DNA from 2 places in the Nonomuraea sp. NPDC046570 genome. Region 1 is predicted to be linked to the other one. Evidence: riboswitches for the same ligand, from Rfam matches in the RefSeq annotation. Region 1 holds a riboswitch; the other holds the start of a gene.
What was found. A riboswitch is a leader RNA that binds a small molecule or an ion and turns the genes downstream of it on or off. The one in region 1 is predicted to bind thiamine pyrophosphate.
Positions count from the first base shown of each region.

Region 2: linked by a shared signal. The riboswitch ahead of ABZ911_RS24535 (cytosine permease) and the one ahead of thiO (glycine oxidase ThiO) in region 1 are both predicted to bind thiamine pyrophosphate.

Region 1 covers NZ_JBEYZF010000002.1:232,735-239,769, forward strand. Annotated here, with positions in the region: gene allB (allantoinase AllB) at 1-187, shown strand, start outside; gene alc (allantoicase) at 218-1,171, shown strand; gene pknB (Stk1 family PASTA domain-containing Ser/Thr kinase) at 1,197-3,101, opposite strand; gene ABZ911_RS04720 (thiazole synthase) at 3,183-3,938, opposite strand; gene thiS (sulfur carrier protein ThiS) at 3,931-4,131, opposite strand; gene thiO (glycine oxidase ThiO) at 4,143-5,255, opposite strand; TPP riboswitch at 5,244-5,359, opposite strand; gene ABZ911_RS04735 (FAD-dependent oxidoreductase) at 5,448-6,614, shown strand; gene ABZ911_RS04740 (Rv2175c family DNA-binding protein) at 6,645-7,019, shown strand; gene thiE (thiamine phosphate synthase) at 6,997-7,035, shown strand, end outside.
Region 2 covers NZ_JBEYZF010000016.1:66,985-74,019, forward strand. Annotated here, with positions in the region: gene ABZ911_RS24515 (GPP34 family phosphoprotein) at 1-356, opposite strand, end outside; gene ABZ911_RS24520 (rhodanese-like domain-containing protein) at 444-767, shown strand; gene ABZ911_RS24525 (DNA-formamidopyrimidine glycosylase family protein) at 771-1,649, opposite strand; gene ABZ911_RS24530 (transcriptional regulator) at 1,698-2,303, opposite strand; TPP riboswitch at 2,377-2,510, shown strand; gene ABZ911_RS24535 (cytosine permease) at 2,501-3,850, shown strand; gene ABZ911_RS24540 (methylated-DNA--[protein]-cysteine S-methyltransferase) at 3,858-4,418, opposite strand; gene ABZ911_RS24545 (PAS domain S-box protein) at 4,534-6,381, shown strand; gene ABZ911_RS24550 (ATP-binding protein) at 6,524-6,955, shown strand; gene yidC (membrane protein insertase YidC) at 6,939-7,035, opposite strand, start outside.

The sequences.
Region 1 (7,035 bases):
TGATGCGGATCTGGTGGCCTTCGATCCCGACGCCACCTACCTGGTGGACGCCGCCCGGCTACACCACAAGAACCCCGTCACGCCGTACCACGGCCGGTCCCTGACGGGTGTTGTCGTGACCACCTGGCTCCGGGGCAGAGCCGTCGACCCCGCGACCCCGCCGTTCGGAACCTTCCTGCCCGGCTGAGCGCCGGGCACATCGTTGGGAGAGCACTGTATGACCGGCTTCACCAGCCTGCCCGACCTGGCGCTGCGGACCCTGGGAGGGTCCGTGGTGGCGGCCAGCGACGAGTCGTTCGCCGAGCGGGAGAGCCTGATCCGGCCGGGAAGGCCCGGCTTCCGGGCGCACACCTTCGGCGCCAAGGGGCAGCTCTACGACGGCTGGGAGACCCGGCGGCGCCGGGATCCGGGACACGACTGGGCCCTGGTACGGCTCGGCCTACCCGGCGTCGTACGAGGCGTGGTGATCGACACCGCGTGGTTCAAGGGCAACTACCCGCCGCACGCGTCCGTCGAAGCCTGCGCGGCGGAAGGGTATCCGTCGGTGGACGAACTGGAGCGGGCGTACTGGGTGCCGATCGTGCCGAGGAGCGCCCTGACCGGCGACGCCGAGCACTTCTTCGACGTACGCGACGAGAGCCGCTACACGCACGTGCGGCTGAACATCTACCCGGACGGAGGGGTCGCCCGGCTGCGGGTGCACGGTGAGGTGGTGCCCGACCTGGGGATGTACCACGGGCTGACCCTCGACCTGGCCGCCCTGGAGCACGGCGCGCTGGTGACCTCGTGCTCCGACGAGTTCTACTCCTCGCCCAACAACGTGATCGCCCCCGGCCTGGCCCGGCACCAGGCCGAGGGCTGGGAGACGGCCAGGCGCCGCGACGGCGGGCACGACTGGCTGGTGATCCGGCTGGCCGGACCCGGCGTCATCCGCATGGCGGAGATCGACACCACCAACCTGGTCCACAACGCCCCCGGATCGGTCTCTCTGGAAGGCTCCCCGGACGGAGCCGGCTGGTTCACCCTGCTCCCCGAAACCCGCCTGCAGCCCGACGGCAACCACCGCTTCCGGATCGGCGGCGACCGGCCGGTGCGTCACGTAAGGGTGAACATCTTCCCCGACGGCGGCCTGGCCCGCGTCCGCCTGCACGGCACCCTCAAGGAAGAGTGATCGGCCTGGGCCTCCTCCGCGCGGGTCAGTGCCAGATGACGACCTCGCTCCAGGCCGGCCGCTCCTGCCCGCCCAGCGGCCGTTGGATGCGCACCACGCCCGACCCGGTCAGCTTGCGGATCTTCACCTTGAACCCGGCCGCCCGCAGTTCGTCGCGGGCGTCCTTGAGGTTCTTGCCCATCACCCCGGGGACGGCCCTGAACTCCTGCCCGTCGGTGGCGTCGTTGTCGTTGTTGTCGAACCAGTCTTCCCAGCTGCTCTGGCACTGCGCCACCGTGACCTCGGCCCGCGCCCCGGCGTTGACCTCCGTCTTGGCCGCCGGAAGCTGGGCGATCACCGTGCACGGCTCGTCGTCGTCGGGCACTTCCTTGACGTCCGGCACGAGCCCGTGCTCCTGCAGGATGCGGATCGCGTCGTCCTTGGGCATGCTGTCCAGATCCGGCATCACCAGCCCGGCGCTGATCACCAGGTTGACCTTGGCGCCCACCTTGACCGACTCGCCCACCACCGGGCTGGACCTGATCACGATTCCGCGCGGCACGGTCGGCTCGGGCAGGCGGATCGCCGACGCCTTCAGGCCCACCTCGGCGATCTTCGCGCGGGCGTCCGCCTCGGCCATGCCGACCAGGTTGGGCACGGTGACCCGCTTGGCCCCCAGCGACGGCACGAGCGTGATCGTCGAGTCCTGCTTCACCTCGGTCTGCGCCAGCGGGTCGGTGCTCAGCACCGTGCCCTCGCCGAACTTCTCGTCATACTCCCCGGCCGCGACGTTGACCTTGAAGCCCTGCCTGGCCGCCTCGCTCTTGGCCACGGACAGGTGCTTGCCCACCAGGTCGGGCATCATGACGTAGGTGGGCTGGGCGACCAGCCAGCCGGTCACCCCGACCGCGATCACCATGACCACGGCCAGCCCCACCAGGAACCAGTTGGGCCGGAATCCGCCCTTCCGGGCCGGCGGGGGCGGGGCCGCCGGGCCCGCGGGCGCGGTCAGCACCTCGGCGCGCGGCTGGATCAGCGTGTGCGTGGGCGCCACCGGCGGCCGCGGGTGCGGCTGGGAGTGCGACAGCGGGGGAGTGGTCTCCCTGGGCAGCATGCGGTGCGCCTCGACGGCGGCCACCAGCATCGCGGTGGCGTCGGCGGGCCGGTCCTGCGGGTCGCGCGCGGTGGCGTGCGCCACCAGGTTGTCGATCAGCTGCGACGTCTCCGGCACGTACGCCGAGGGCTGCGGCACCGTGTCGTGCACGTGCCGGTAGGCCACCGACATCGGCGTCTCACCGTCATACGGCTGCTGCCCGGTGACCAGCTCGAACAGCATGATGCCCGCCGCGTACACGTCGCTGCGCACGTCGGCGCCGCCGGTGGTCACCTGCTCGGGCGACATGTAGCCGATCGTGCCGATCATCACGCCGGTACGCGTCTGGTTGGTCGCCTCGATGGCCCTGGCCAGGCCGAAGTCCACGACCTTGACCCGGCCGTCGTCGCTGAGCAGGACGTTCTCCGGCTTCACGTCCCGGTGCACCATGCCCTGCTGGTGCGCCGCGCCGAGCGCGGCCAGCACCGGGATCATGATCTCCAGCGCCTCCCGGCCGGGCAGCCTGCCGCGCTGCCTGAGCACGTCGCGCAGGGTCCTGCCGGGCACGTACTCCATCGACAGGTAGACGACGTCGCCGTCGGTGCCCTGGTCGAAGACGTGCACCACGTTCGGGTGCGACAGGCTCGCCACCGACTTGGCCTCGCCGATGAACCTGCGGACGAACGCCGGGTCCTCGGCGAGCGAGCCGTGCATCACCTTCAGCGCGACCGTGCGGTCGAGCCGGGTGTCTAGCGCCAGGTAGACCGTCGCCATCCCGCCCCGGGCGATCCGGGACTCGATGCGATAGCGCCCGTCGAGAAGCCGCCCGACGAGGGGGTCCGCAATCGTCGTGTCCACGCGGCCGAGTTTACGGGCGTTTTGCCACCGGCAGGGCCCGACTATCCGAAACCGATGCCGAGACGTGGCCCCCGCAGTGGATCACGGCGACGTGGGTGACGAAGCTTGAGCATAGCGACGCATGGGAATACGTCCAGCCAGCCGGGCCAGCCGCCCCGCCGTGACGGCTCCCCGCATCGCCTCCGCCATCGTCTCCGGCCGCTGCGCGCGGGTCACCGCGGTGGCGAGGAGCACGGCGTCGCAGCCGAGCTCCATGGCCAGCGTCGCGTCGCTCGCCGTACCGATGCCCGCGTCCAGGATCACCGGCACCGACGCCGCCTCGACGATCAGCTCGATGTTGTGCGGGTTGCGGATGCCCAGGCCGGAGCCGATCGGCGCGCCCAGCGGCATCACCGCCGCGCACCCCGCCTGCTCCAGCCGCCGCGCCAGCGCCGGATCGTCCCCGATGTACGGCAGGACCACGAACCCCTCGGCCACCAGCCGCTCGGCCGCGTCGAACGTCTCGATCGGGTCGGGCAGCAGGGTCCGCTCGTCGGCGATGACCTCCAGCTTGACCCAGTCGGTGCCGAGCGCCTCCCGGGCCAGCCGGGCGGTCAGCACGGCCTCGCCCGCGGTGAAACAGCCCGCGGTGTTCGGCAGCACCTTGATCTTCCGCTCGCGCAGGACGTCCAGTACCGAGCCGCGGGAGCCCGGGTCGAGCCGCCGCATCGCCACCGTGGTCAGCTCGGTCCCGGAGGCGGCCAGCGCCCGGTCCAGCACCTCCAGGGACGGGGCGCCGCCGGTGCCCATGATGAGCCGGGAGGAGAACGACTCCCCGGCGATGATCAGCTCATCCACCCTGCACCGCCGTGAGCACCTCGACGCGGTCGCTGTCGGCGAGCGCGGTCGTCTCCCAGGTGCTCCTGGTCACCACCTCGTCGTTCACCGCCACAGCCACCCCGGTCGTCGCCTCGGTCAGGGCCCGTACGGCTTGCGCCACCGTCGTCCCCGAAGGCACCTCGTGCGCACTGCCGTTGATCGTCACGTTCATTCATGCTTCTTTCACGAGAACCGCTGAGGGGAGCAGAGCGCGGCCAGCGCGCCCTCCTCCCCCTGGAGCAGGGCCGCCGTCAGCGGGGCGAGCAGGACGCCGCCCCGGTGGTGCCCGGTGGCCAGGCTGAGCCCGGGGGCCCGGCTCGGGCCGACGAGCGGCAGGTTGTCGGGGGTGCCAGGACGCAGGCCCGCCACCACCTCGGCCAGTTCGAGCTCGGTGACGCCGGGGACCAGCTCGCGGGCGTCGCGCAGCAGCTCGTACAGGCCGCCGGCGGTGACCCTGGTGTCGAAGCCGAGCTCCTCCTGGGTGGCGCCGACGACCAGCTCGCCGTCGCCGCGCGGCACCAGGTACACGGGCGAGCCATGCACGACGCCGCGGACGCAGCGGCCCAGCAGGGGGCTGGGGGAGCGCAGGCGCATGATCTGGCCCTTGATCGGGCGCACGGGCACGTTGGCCAGCTCGGCGCTCCAGGTTCCGGCGGCCAGGATCACGTCTCCGGCGAGGACCCGGCCGGGGTGGGTGGCGGGGGCTCCAGGGGGCGCCAGCCGTACGCCGAGGACGGTGTCGCCGTCGCGGACCAGTTCGGTCGCGCGTTCGCGGACCACCGGCACGCCGAGCCGCCGCAGGGCGGCGAGCAGCGCGGCGGTGACGCGGCGCGGGTCCACCCACGCGTCGGCGCCCGCCAGCAGCCCGCCGCGCACCGACGGCGCGAGCATCGGCTCCAGGCGGCGGCACTCGCGCCCGGTCAGCCGCTCCACCGGCAGCCCCAGCTTGTCCATGAACGCGGCCAGCTCGTCCAGCGCGGCCAGGTCGTCGGCCCCGAAGGCCACGTCGAGCGTCCCCTCGGCGCGGTAGTCGAGGTCGAGCCCGCTGTCGGCGGTCAGTTCCGCGGCGAACCGCGGCCACCGCTCCAGCGACGCGAGACCGAGCCTGAGCAGCGGCTCCTCGGTGTAGGTGACCTCGCTGAGCGGCGCCAGCATGCCCGCCGCCGCGTGCGAGGCGCCCGAGGCGGGCGCGGGGTCCACCAGCGCCACCGAGCGGCCCGTGCGGGCCAGCCGCCAGGCCGCGGACAGGCCGATGACGCCGCCGCCGACGACGATCGCGTTCGCGGTTCGATTCATCCCGCTCCCTTCGCCGGCATGATCCGGATCAGGTGTCTTGCGGTCGAAGGCCCGTGCAGCCTTCCTCTCAGCCCGGTTGTGGCCGGACTCCCGCGCGTCTTACTTCTTCAGCCTACTGTGCGAGAGAATTGACGGGTTCGTCACGTGGCCGTCATTGGCGTTACCCCCCGTAGGCAACCTAGGGTCATGATTGTGAATCATGTCGTGGTCGTGGGAGCGGGGCTGGCCGGAGTGCGCAGCGTCGAGGCGCTGAGGGCGAGAGGATTCGACGGTCGCGTCACGCTGGTCGGCGAGGAGCCGCATCGGCCCTACGACCGTCCACCCCTGTCGAAGGCCGTGCTGCTCGGTGAGGCCGACTCCTCCTTCGTCGACCTCGACCTCGAGGCGCTCGCCGTCGACTTCAGGCCCGGGGTGGCCGCCAAGGGCCTGCGCGCGGGCGTGGTCGAGACGACCGAGGGCGAGATCGCCTACGACGGCCTGGTCATCGCCACCGGCGCCGAGCCGGTCACGCTGCGTGGCGAGGGGGTCCAGCACGTGCTGCGCACCCTCGACGACGCGCTGGAGCTGCGCTCCCTGCTCGTCCCCGGCGCCAAGGTGGCGATCATCGGCGCGGGCTGGATCGGCGCCGAGGTGGCCACCGCCGCGGTCCGGGCCGGCTGCGCGGTGACCGTGGTCGAGGCCGCCGCCGCCCCGCTCGCGCACGCCGTCGGCGCGGACGCCGGCGCCCACACCATCCCCTGGTACGACAGCGTCGACCTGCGCCTGGACACCATGGTGAGCTCCGTCGAGCCGGGCGGCCTGGACCTGGTCGGCGGCGGCTGGATCGAGGCCGACGTGGTCGTCACCGGCATCGGCGTGCGCCCGTCGATCGAGTGGCTGGCCGGCTCCGACATCGACCTGCACAACGGCGTCGTCACCGACGAGCACCTGCGCACCTCGCTGCCCGGCGTGGTCGCGGTGGGCGACTGCGCGGCCTGGTGGTCGCGCCGCTTCGGCACCAGGCTGCGCGTCGAGCACTGGGACAACGCGCTGGCCGCCCCCGAGGTCGCCGCCGCCACCCTGCTCGGCGAGCAGGCCGTCTACGACCCGGTGCCGTACTTCTGGTCGGAGCAGTTCGGCCACATGGTCCAGTACGCTGGCCACCAGGCCGACGCGCGCCTGCTGCTCCGGGGCGACCCCTCGGCCGGCGGCAAGTGGGCGATCTGCTGGCTGACCGGCGATGACAGGCTGGCGGCGATCCTCACCGTCGACCGGCCGCGCGATCTGGTCCAGGGCCGCAGGATCGTCGAGGGCGGGCAGCGGCTGGACCCCAGCAGGCTGAAAGACCCCGAGGTGGCCGTACGTGACTGTGTTGTTTGAGCAAGGGTGCAATGTGGTAGTGGTGGATTCGTGACGCTTTCTGTTGCACAGATCGACCGGGAGACCGACCAGCTCGTCGCCGAGTGGCTCACTCTCCCCGAAGTGGCCCAGCGCCTCGACCTCACGATCGGTCGGACGAAGCAGCTCCTGAAGGAGCGCAAACTCATCGGCGTACGCAGAGGCGGTGGCGGTCCCCAGGTCCCCGCCGTCTTCCTGGACGGCCGCGAGGTGGTCAAGGGGCTCTCCGGTACCCTGACCCTGCTCCTCGACGCCGGCTACGACGACGCCGAGGCGCTGCGCTGGCTGTTCACACCCGACGACTCGCTGCCCGGCTCACCGGCCGAGGCCATCAGGGCCGGTCGCCATACCGAGGTCAAGCGGCGTGCCCAAGCCCTCGCTTTCTGACGCCAGGCTCTACCTC
Region 2 (7,035 bases), on a different contig from region 1:
AAGATGCCCATGACCTTGCCGCGCTCGTGGGTGAGCACCCCGCTCTCGGCGAGTCTGGTGAGCAGGCGGTCGCGCAGCTTGCTCGAGTGGAGTTTGTAGACCCACCATTCGGGCTTGCGGTCCCTGCCCTGGTCGGCGATGCGGGCGAGGGTCGCGTCCAGCTCCGGGTCGCCGAGCGGGGCCGGGTCGGTGACGACGACCTTCTTCGCGGACAGTTCGAGCCTGCCGCTCAGCGCCAGTTCGGCGAGGACGGCGCCGCCGAGCGCCGCGTTCAGCTCGTTGGAGCCGATGAGCTGCTTGCCTTCGTCCTCGCTGTGCGCGAGCAGGAGTACCTCTTCGGCGATCGTCACGGTCATGCCCCGACCCTACGTCGTCAAGGCTTCGTCAGCACGCCTCCCTGAAGTAGGTGCCCGACACTCTCCCTGGCCTGGGAGAATGGAGGCATGACGGTTCCTGAGATCGAGGCCCACGACGTCCCCGCCGACGGCTACCTGCTCGACGTGCGCGAGCAGGACGAATGGGTGGCGGGCCACGCCCCCGAGGCCGTGCACATCCCGCTGGGCCAGCTCCAGGCGCGAGTCGACGAGGTTCCGGCCGAGCAGACCGTCTACGTGGTCTGCCGGGTCGGCGGCCGGTCCGCGCAGGCGGCCGCCTGGCTCAACCACATCGGCCGCACCGCGGTGAACGTCGGCGGCGGCATGCAGTCCTGGCAGTTCGCCCAGCGGCCCATGGTGAGCGAGTCCGGGCAGCCCCCGTTCGTGGCCTGAGCCCTATTTGAGCAGTTTGGACAGGCGGCGGTCGGCCAGCGGTTTGCCGCCGGTCTGACAGGTCGGGCAGTACTGCAGGGAGGAATCGGCGAACGACACCTCCCTGATCGTGTCCCCGCACACGTCGCACGGCTGCCCCGCGCGGTTGTGCACCCGAAGGCCCGACTTCTTCTCCGACTTCAGATCCTTGGCCGCCACCCCGCGGGCCCGCTCGACCGCGTCCCGCAGCGTGCCGACGATCGCCTCGTGCAGGTCGGCGACCTGCGCGTCGGTCAACGAGGAAGCGATCTTGAACGGCGACATCCGCGCCGCGTGCAGCACCTCGTCCGAGTAGGCGTTCCCGATCCCGGCGATGACCTTCTGGTCCCGCAGCAGCCCCTTGATCTGGCTACGGCTCCCGCCCACGATCGCCTTCAGCGCGTCCACGGTGAAGGAGTCGGCGAGCGGGTCGGGCCCGAGGGCGGCGATGCCCGGGAGCTGGGCGGGATCCCGGGTGACGTAGACGGCCAGGCGCTTCTGGGTGCCCGCCTCGGTCAGCTCGAAGCCCGGGGCCAGGCCGTCGTCGTCGGGCGCCAGCCGTACCCGGACTGCGAGGGGGCCCTTGCCGGGGCGGACCGGTTTGGCGGTGGACAGGTCGTCGCGCCAGCGCAGCCAGCCCGCCCTGGCGAGGTGGGTGACGAAGTGCAGGCCGTCGCAGTCGAGGTCGAGGAACTTGCCGTGCCTCGACACGGCGGTCACGGTCAGCCCGGCGAGGGCGGTGGCGGGCGGGTCGAACGTCTTCAGCGCCTGGAAGGCGACCACGTCGACGCCCGCGATCGTACGGCCCACCGCCCGCTCACGCAGGAACTCGGCGAGCGACTCCACTTCGGGAAGCTCCGGCATGCCACCAGCGTACGGTCACAAAAGTTGTCCACAGGCTGTGGACAACTTTCAGGGGACGTCCCAGAACGCGAGCTCGTGTGCCATCCCCTCGGTGAACAGCGCCTTGGCCCGGTCCGGGTCGGGTGCCGCCTCGTCGATCATCTCGGCGATCCGTTCGGTGAGCGCGGCGAATCCGGGATCGGCGTAGGTGTCGACCCAGGCCCGGTACCTCGGCTCGGCGGGCGGGTCGGCGGCCAGCATCGCGCCCAGCCTGGAGTAGCCCCACATGCAGGGGTACAACGCCGCGAGCCCCTCGGCGTACGAGGCCGCCGAGGAGAGCAGGAACCCGGTGTACGCCTCGCAGGCCGGCCCCTTCTTCGCCCCCTCCAGGTCCGCCCCGAACTCGGCGGACAGGGTCCGGTGCAGGTCCAGTTCGTCGTGGAAGGTCGTGTGGGCCAGATCGACGAGGTCGCCCAGATGCTTCGCCGGCGCCTGCCACGCCAACCTGGCGAAGACTCGCACGTAGTCGTGCAGGAACAGGTAGTCCTGCTCCAGCCACGACCTGAACACCGGCTCGGCCAGGTCCCCCCTGCCGATCCCCGCCACCGTGGGGTGGGCGAGCTGCGCCTCCACCAGAGGCAGCCCGATCGCATGCAGTTCCGCAGATATCGCCATGACACCCAACCCTGGCATCTCACCCCTGTGGGTTGCGGACGGGGGGCTTGATGACATAATCCGGGACGAAAACTACACAACCCGCGGGAGCTCGGGCGAAGACCGGGCTGAGAGGGCGGATCCACGCCGAGGGAGACCTCGAACGCGCCGCCGACCGCATGAACCTGTCCGGGTAATGCCGGCGTAGGGAGCGTGTGATGACGCCTGTCGTCGATGAGACCAAACGTGCGGAAGCCCCCCTCACCCTTGACGAGCCGGCGCCCAGAACGCTGGGCGTCCTCGACCAGGGGGCCTTCTGGGCCAACCTCGCGGTCAGCCTGCTCGGTTTCTCCTTCGCGCTGTTTCTGATCAACCCCCTTCTCGACGACGACCCGCTGTCCATGACCGCCGCTGTCACCGCCACGGTCGTCGGCAGCCTCATCGGCACCGCCATGGTCGGCCTGGCCGCCATCCCCGGCGCCCAGACGGGGCAGCCCGCGATGGTGCTGCTGCGCGGCCTGTTCGGGGCGAAACTGTCGTACGTCCCGACCGTGCTGAACATCATCCAGATGGTCGGCTGGGGCGCGTTCGAGCTCTGGGTGATCGCCAGTGGCGCCCAGGCCATCTTCGGCACGGCGGTGCCGTACGCGGTCTGGGTGATCGTCGCGGGGGTGATCACCATGGCGTTCACGATCTACCCGCTCGGGGCGATCCGGCTGATCCGCAGGGTCGTCACGGTCGGTGTGATCATCTCCACGATCTGGTTCGCGGTGGTGCTCCTGCGGGAGGCGCCCGCGCAGACGGGCGGGACCTGGCACGCCTTCGCGCCCGCCGTCGACTTCGTGATCGCCCTGTCGGTGTCGTGGGTGCCGATGGCCGCCGACTTCGCCAGGCACTCGCGCTCCAGCAAGGCGGCCTTCGCCGGCGTCGTCGGCGGGTACACGATCGCCCAGGTGGCCTGCCTGGCGATCGGCGTGTACGCGGTGGCCATCGCCGGTCACCAGGCGGTGCTGGCGGACCCGACCGCGGTCTTCGCGCCGTTCGTGGCGGCGCCGCTCGGCGCGCTGTTCTTCGGCATCCTGGTGCTCAGGGAGACCGACCAGTCGTTCGCGAACGTGTACTCGGTCACCATGTCCCTGCAGAACCTGATGCCCCGGGTGGACCGGCGGATCTTCTCGGTCGCCATCAGCGTGCTCATCACGGCCGTCGCGCTGGTCGTGGACGTCAACTCCTACAGCGCCTTCCTCAGCATCATCGGCGCGGTGTTCGTCCCGATGCTGGGCGTCCTGGCCGTGGACTACTTCCTGCTCGGCCGGGGCGCGAACTGGAACACCGCGCGCGACGCCCCCTCCCGCTGGCTGATGACCGTGCCGTGGGCGCTGGGCTTCGTCACCTGGTGGCTGCTGGCCGCACCCTCGACGGTGTCGTGGTGGGCCGCGATCTGGAACGGCGTGCGCGAGGCCGTCGGCTTCACCCCGCAGCCGTGGATGAGCGCCGCGCTGGGCGCCTTCCTGGTTTCGGGCCTGCTCACCCTGGCCATCGGCACCCTCAAGCGCCGCACCGCGTAGCGGAGGGTCAGCGAGCGCCCTCGACGCGCAGCAGGCGTTCCTTGGCGGCCGCGCCACCCGCGTAGCCGCCGAGGCCGCCGTCCTCCTGCGCGATGCGGTGACAGGGCACGAACACGCAGACGGGGTTCTCGCTCAGCGCGTTGCCCACGGCACGCAACGCCTGCGGCCGGCCGATGCGCTCGGCGAGCTCGCGGTAGGTGGTGGCCTGGCCGTACGGCACGGCCATCATCATCTGCAGCACTGTGCGCCCGAACGATGTGGTGAGCTGCAGGTCGACCGGCGTGGTGAAGGCGCGCAGGCGGCGCGAGAAGTAGGCGTCGAGCTCCCGGCGGACCGGGTCGAGCCGCCGCGAGTCGGGGCCGATGGAGCTGCCCACCCGCTCGGCGATCCGCTCGAACACGGTGTGCTCGTCGTCGAAGCTGCAGGCCAGCACACCTCGGCCGGTGACCGCGAGGACGAGCGTGCCGAGGGCTCCCTCGTAGGTGCCGAAGGCGATGTCGGGCGGCCCCTCACCCCGGTAATGGGGTGACGTCACCCGCAGCAGGGCATCGAGGTCGCCGGTTGACATAACCTCACCCTTTTCGCGTACGGGGATCCCTGTGTTCGCAGCGTATCGGACGGATCGGCCTGCGGAGGGAGCACACCACCGGCACTATGGAGGTGTGGGTGACGAGAGGGCCGGCATGGACGACGGGATGGCCCGTGCCGTGCTGGACAGCTCACCCAACGCCGTCATCGCCCTCGACCGGGACCAGACGGTGCTCGTCTGGAACCCGGCGGCCGAGCGCCTGTTCGGCTGGACCGCCGCCGAGCTCGTGGGCCGCCGGGCGCCGATCGTGCCGGGCGAGCTGACCGCCGAGCACAACGCGGTGCTGGAGCGGGTGCGCACCGGCGGGCAGGTCTCGCTGAACACCAAACGGTTCCGCCGGGACGGCACGGTCCTCGACGTCAGGGTGGACACCAGCGCGCTGATCCAGGGCTCGTCGGTGACCGGGTACGTCCAGGTGCACCACCTCATCCAGGACGACCAGGCGGCCAGGGATCGGGGGGCGCGCCGGGCGCGTCTGGTGCGGCGGCTCACCGACGTGGTCGGCGACATCAACGCCGAGTTGGAGCTGCACACGGTGCTGGACCGCATCGCGGCCAGTCTCACCGAGCTGACCGGCGCCGACGCGGGCGGGTTCGTGCTCATCGAGGGCGAGCGGCTGCGGCTGGTCGGCGCGCACCAGCTACCGGAGTCCCTGCGCGAGGCGACCGCCGACCTGCGGACCAGCCTGGTGGGCAAGCTGCTGCGGACGGGCAAGACGGTGATGCTGGAGTCGCACGGGCTCGGCGACCTGATCTGGGCCGAACTGCCGGGGTTGCACACGATCGCGCTGGGCCTGGCGGCGGTGGGCGGCCGGCCGTACGGCGCGCTCTACGCGCTGTTCGCCAAGCGCAAGCCCGGACATGTCGAGCTGGAGCTGCTGGAGCTGCTGGCGGGGCATGCGGGGATCGCGGCCGGGAACGCCGTGGCGTACCAGGACGTGCTGCGTCAGCGGACGCACGAGCGGGCGGTGTTCGACGCCAGCGCGGACGGCATCGCGGTGCTCGACGGGCCCGGCAGGGTCATCCAGTGGAACCCGGCGGCGGGCGAGCTCACCGGGTTCGGCGCCGACGACGTGATCGGCCGGCCGCCGCCGTTCCCGCTGCCGCCGCCGGGCGAGAAGCTCACCTTCCAACTGGAGACGGGCCGGTGGCTCGACGTGGTCAGCGCCGAGATCAGGCAGACCGGCGAGGTGGTCGTCGACTTCCGCGACGTCACCACGGCCAAGGAGCTGGAGGAGGCCAAGGATCTCTTCCTGGCCACCACCAGCCACGAGCTGCGCACCCCGATCACGGTGGTGCGCGGGTTCGCCAGCACGCTGGACGCCCGCTGGGACAGCCTGGCCGACGACGAGCGGCGCTCCGCGGTGCACACGATCGCCGAGCGGGCCAGGTCGCTGGGCCTGCTGATGGATCACCTGTTACTCGGCGCACGGGCGGGAGCGGACGAGCTGGCCGTGCGGATCGAGTCGTTCGACCTGGCCGACCGCGTCCGCGCCGCGACGCTCGGCCTGCCGGAGCTGTCCGACAGGCACCAGGTCGAGGTGGTGATCCCCAAGGGCCTCCCGCACGTGCTGGGTGACGCGCTGGCCACCGACATCGTGCTCGGCCAGCTTCTGGAGAACGCGTTCAAGTACTCGCCCGACGGTGGCCTGATCAGTGTCGAGGCGTGGGCCGAGGAGAACAAGGTGGTCGTGGTGGTCGACGACGAGGGGCTGGGCATCGCCCCCTCCGACCGTGATCGTGTCTTCGAGCGGTTCGTCCAGGTGGACAGCGGCGACCGCCGCAGATTCGGCGGTGTGGGGCTCGGTCTCTACATCGTCCGCAGCCTCGCGAGGGCCCAGGGCGGCGAGGTGAGCGCGCATCCGAGGCCCGGTGGCGGGACCCGGATGAGGCTCGCGCTGGAAGCTGTCTCCACTATCGAATCCGACACACCGACGCGGTAACGAGGGAGTCACGGATGAGCTGATCTATCGTCCAATGTGTACAAGCTGTGATCGTGCCCCGGTTTCTGGGACTGAGTAACGGGGCATTTCGGTCGTACCGGGGTGTGTTCCCTCGGGGGGAACTGGGAGCGGGGAGGTGGGTGTGTCGAGCGTGGTGCTGTTGCCGTACGCACCGTCCAGCGTCGCCGTCGCACGCCAGCGTCTCTGCACTGACCTGCAGAAGTCGGGGGTCTACGACGGCGCGATCGACGATGCTGTCCTGGTGGTGAGCGAGCTGTTGAGCAACGCCTTGCGACACGCCCATCCGCTGCCGTCCGGCATGGTCAGGGTCGCCTGGATGTGGAGCGACGACCATGTGGAGGTGGCGGTGAGTGACGGCGGAGCGGCTACCGAGCCGCGCGCCGGGCGTCCCACCCTGTCCTCGCTCGGCGGGCGTGGGCTCGGCATCGTCGAGTACGTCGCGGAGAGCTGGGGAGTCCGGCACGACGGGGAGCAGACCACGGTGTGGGCTGTGCTCCCCGCCCCGCACGGATCAGTCAATGGCCAAGTTGCGGCCCTCAGAGAGGCTGGATAGCGACGGGCCGAAACAACAGGGCCCGTTCGACCAGGGTCCAGGTCGTCGATACCAGCAGGTAGAGTCCGGCCGCCAACGGC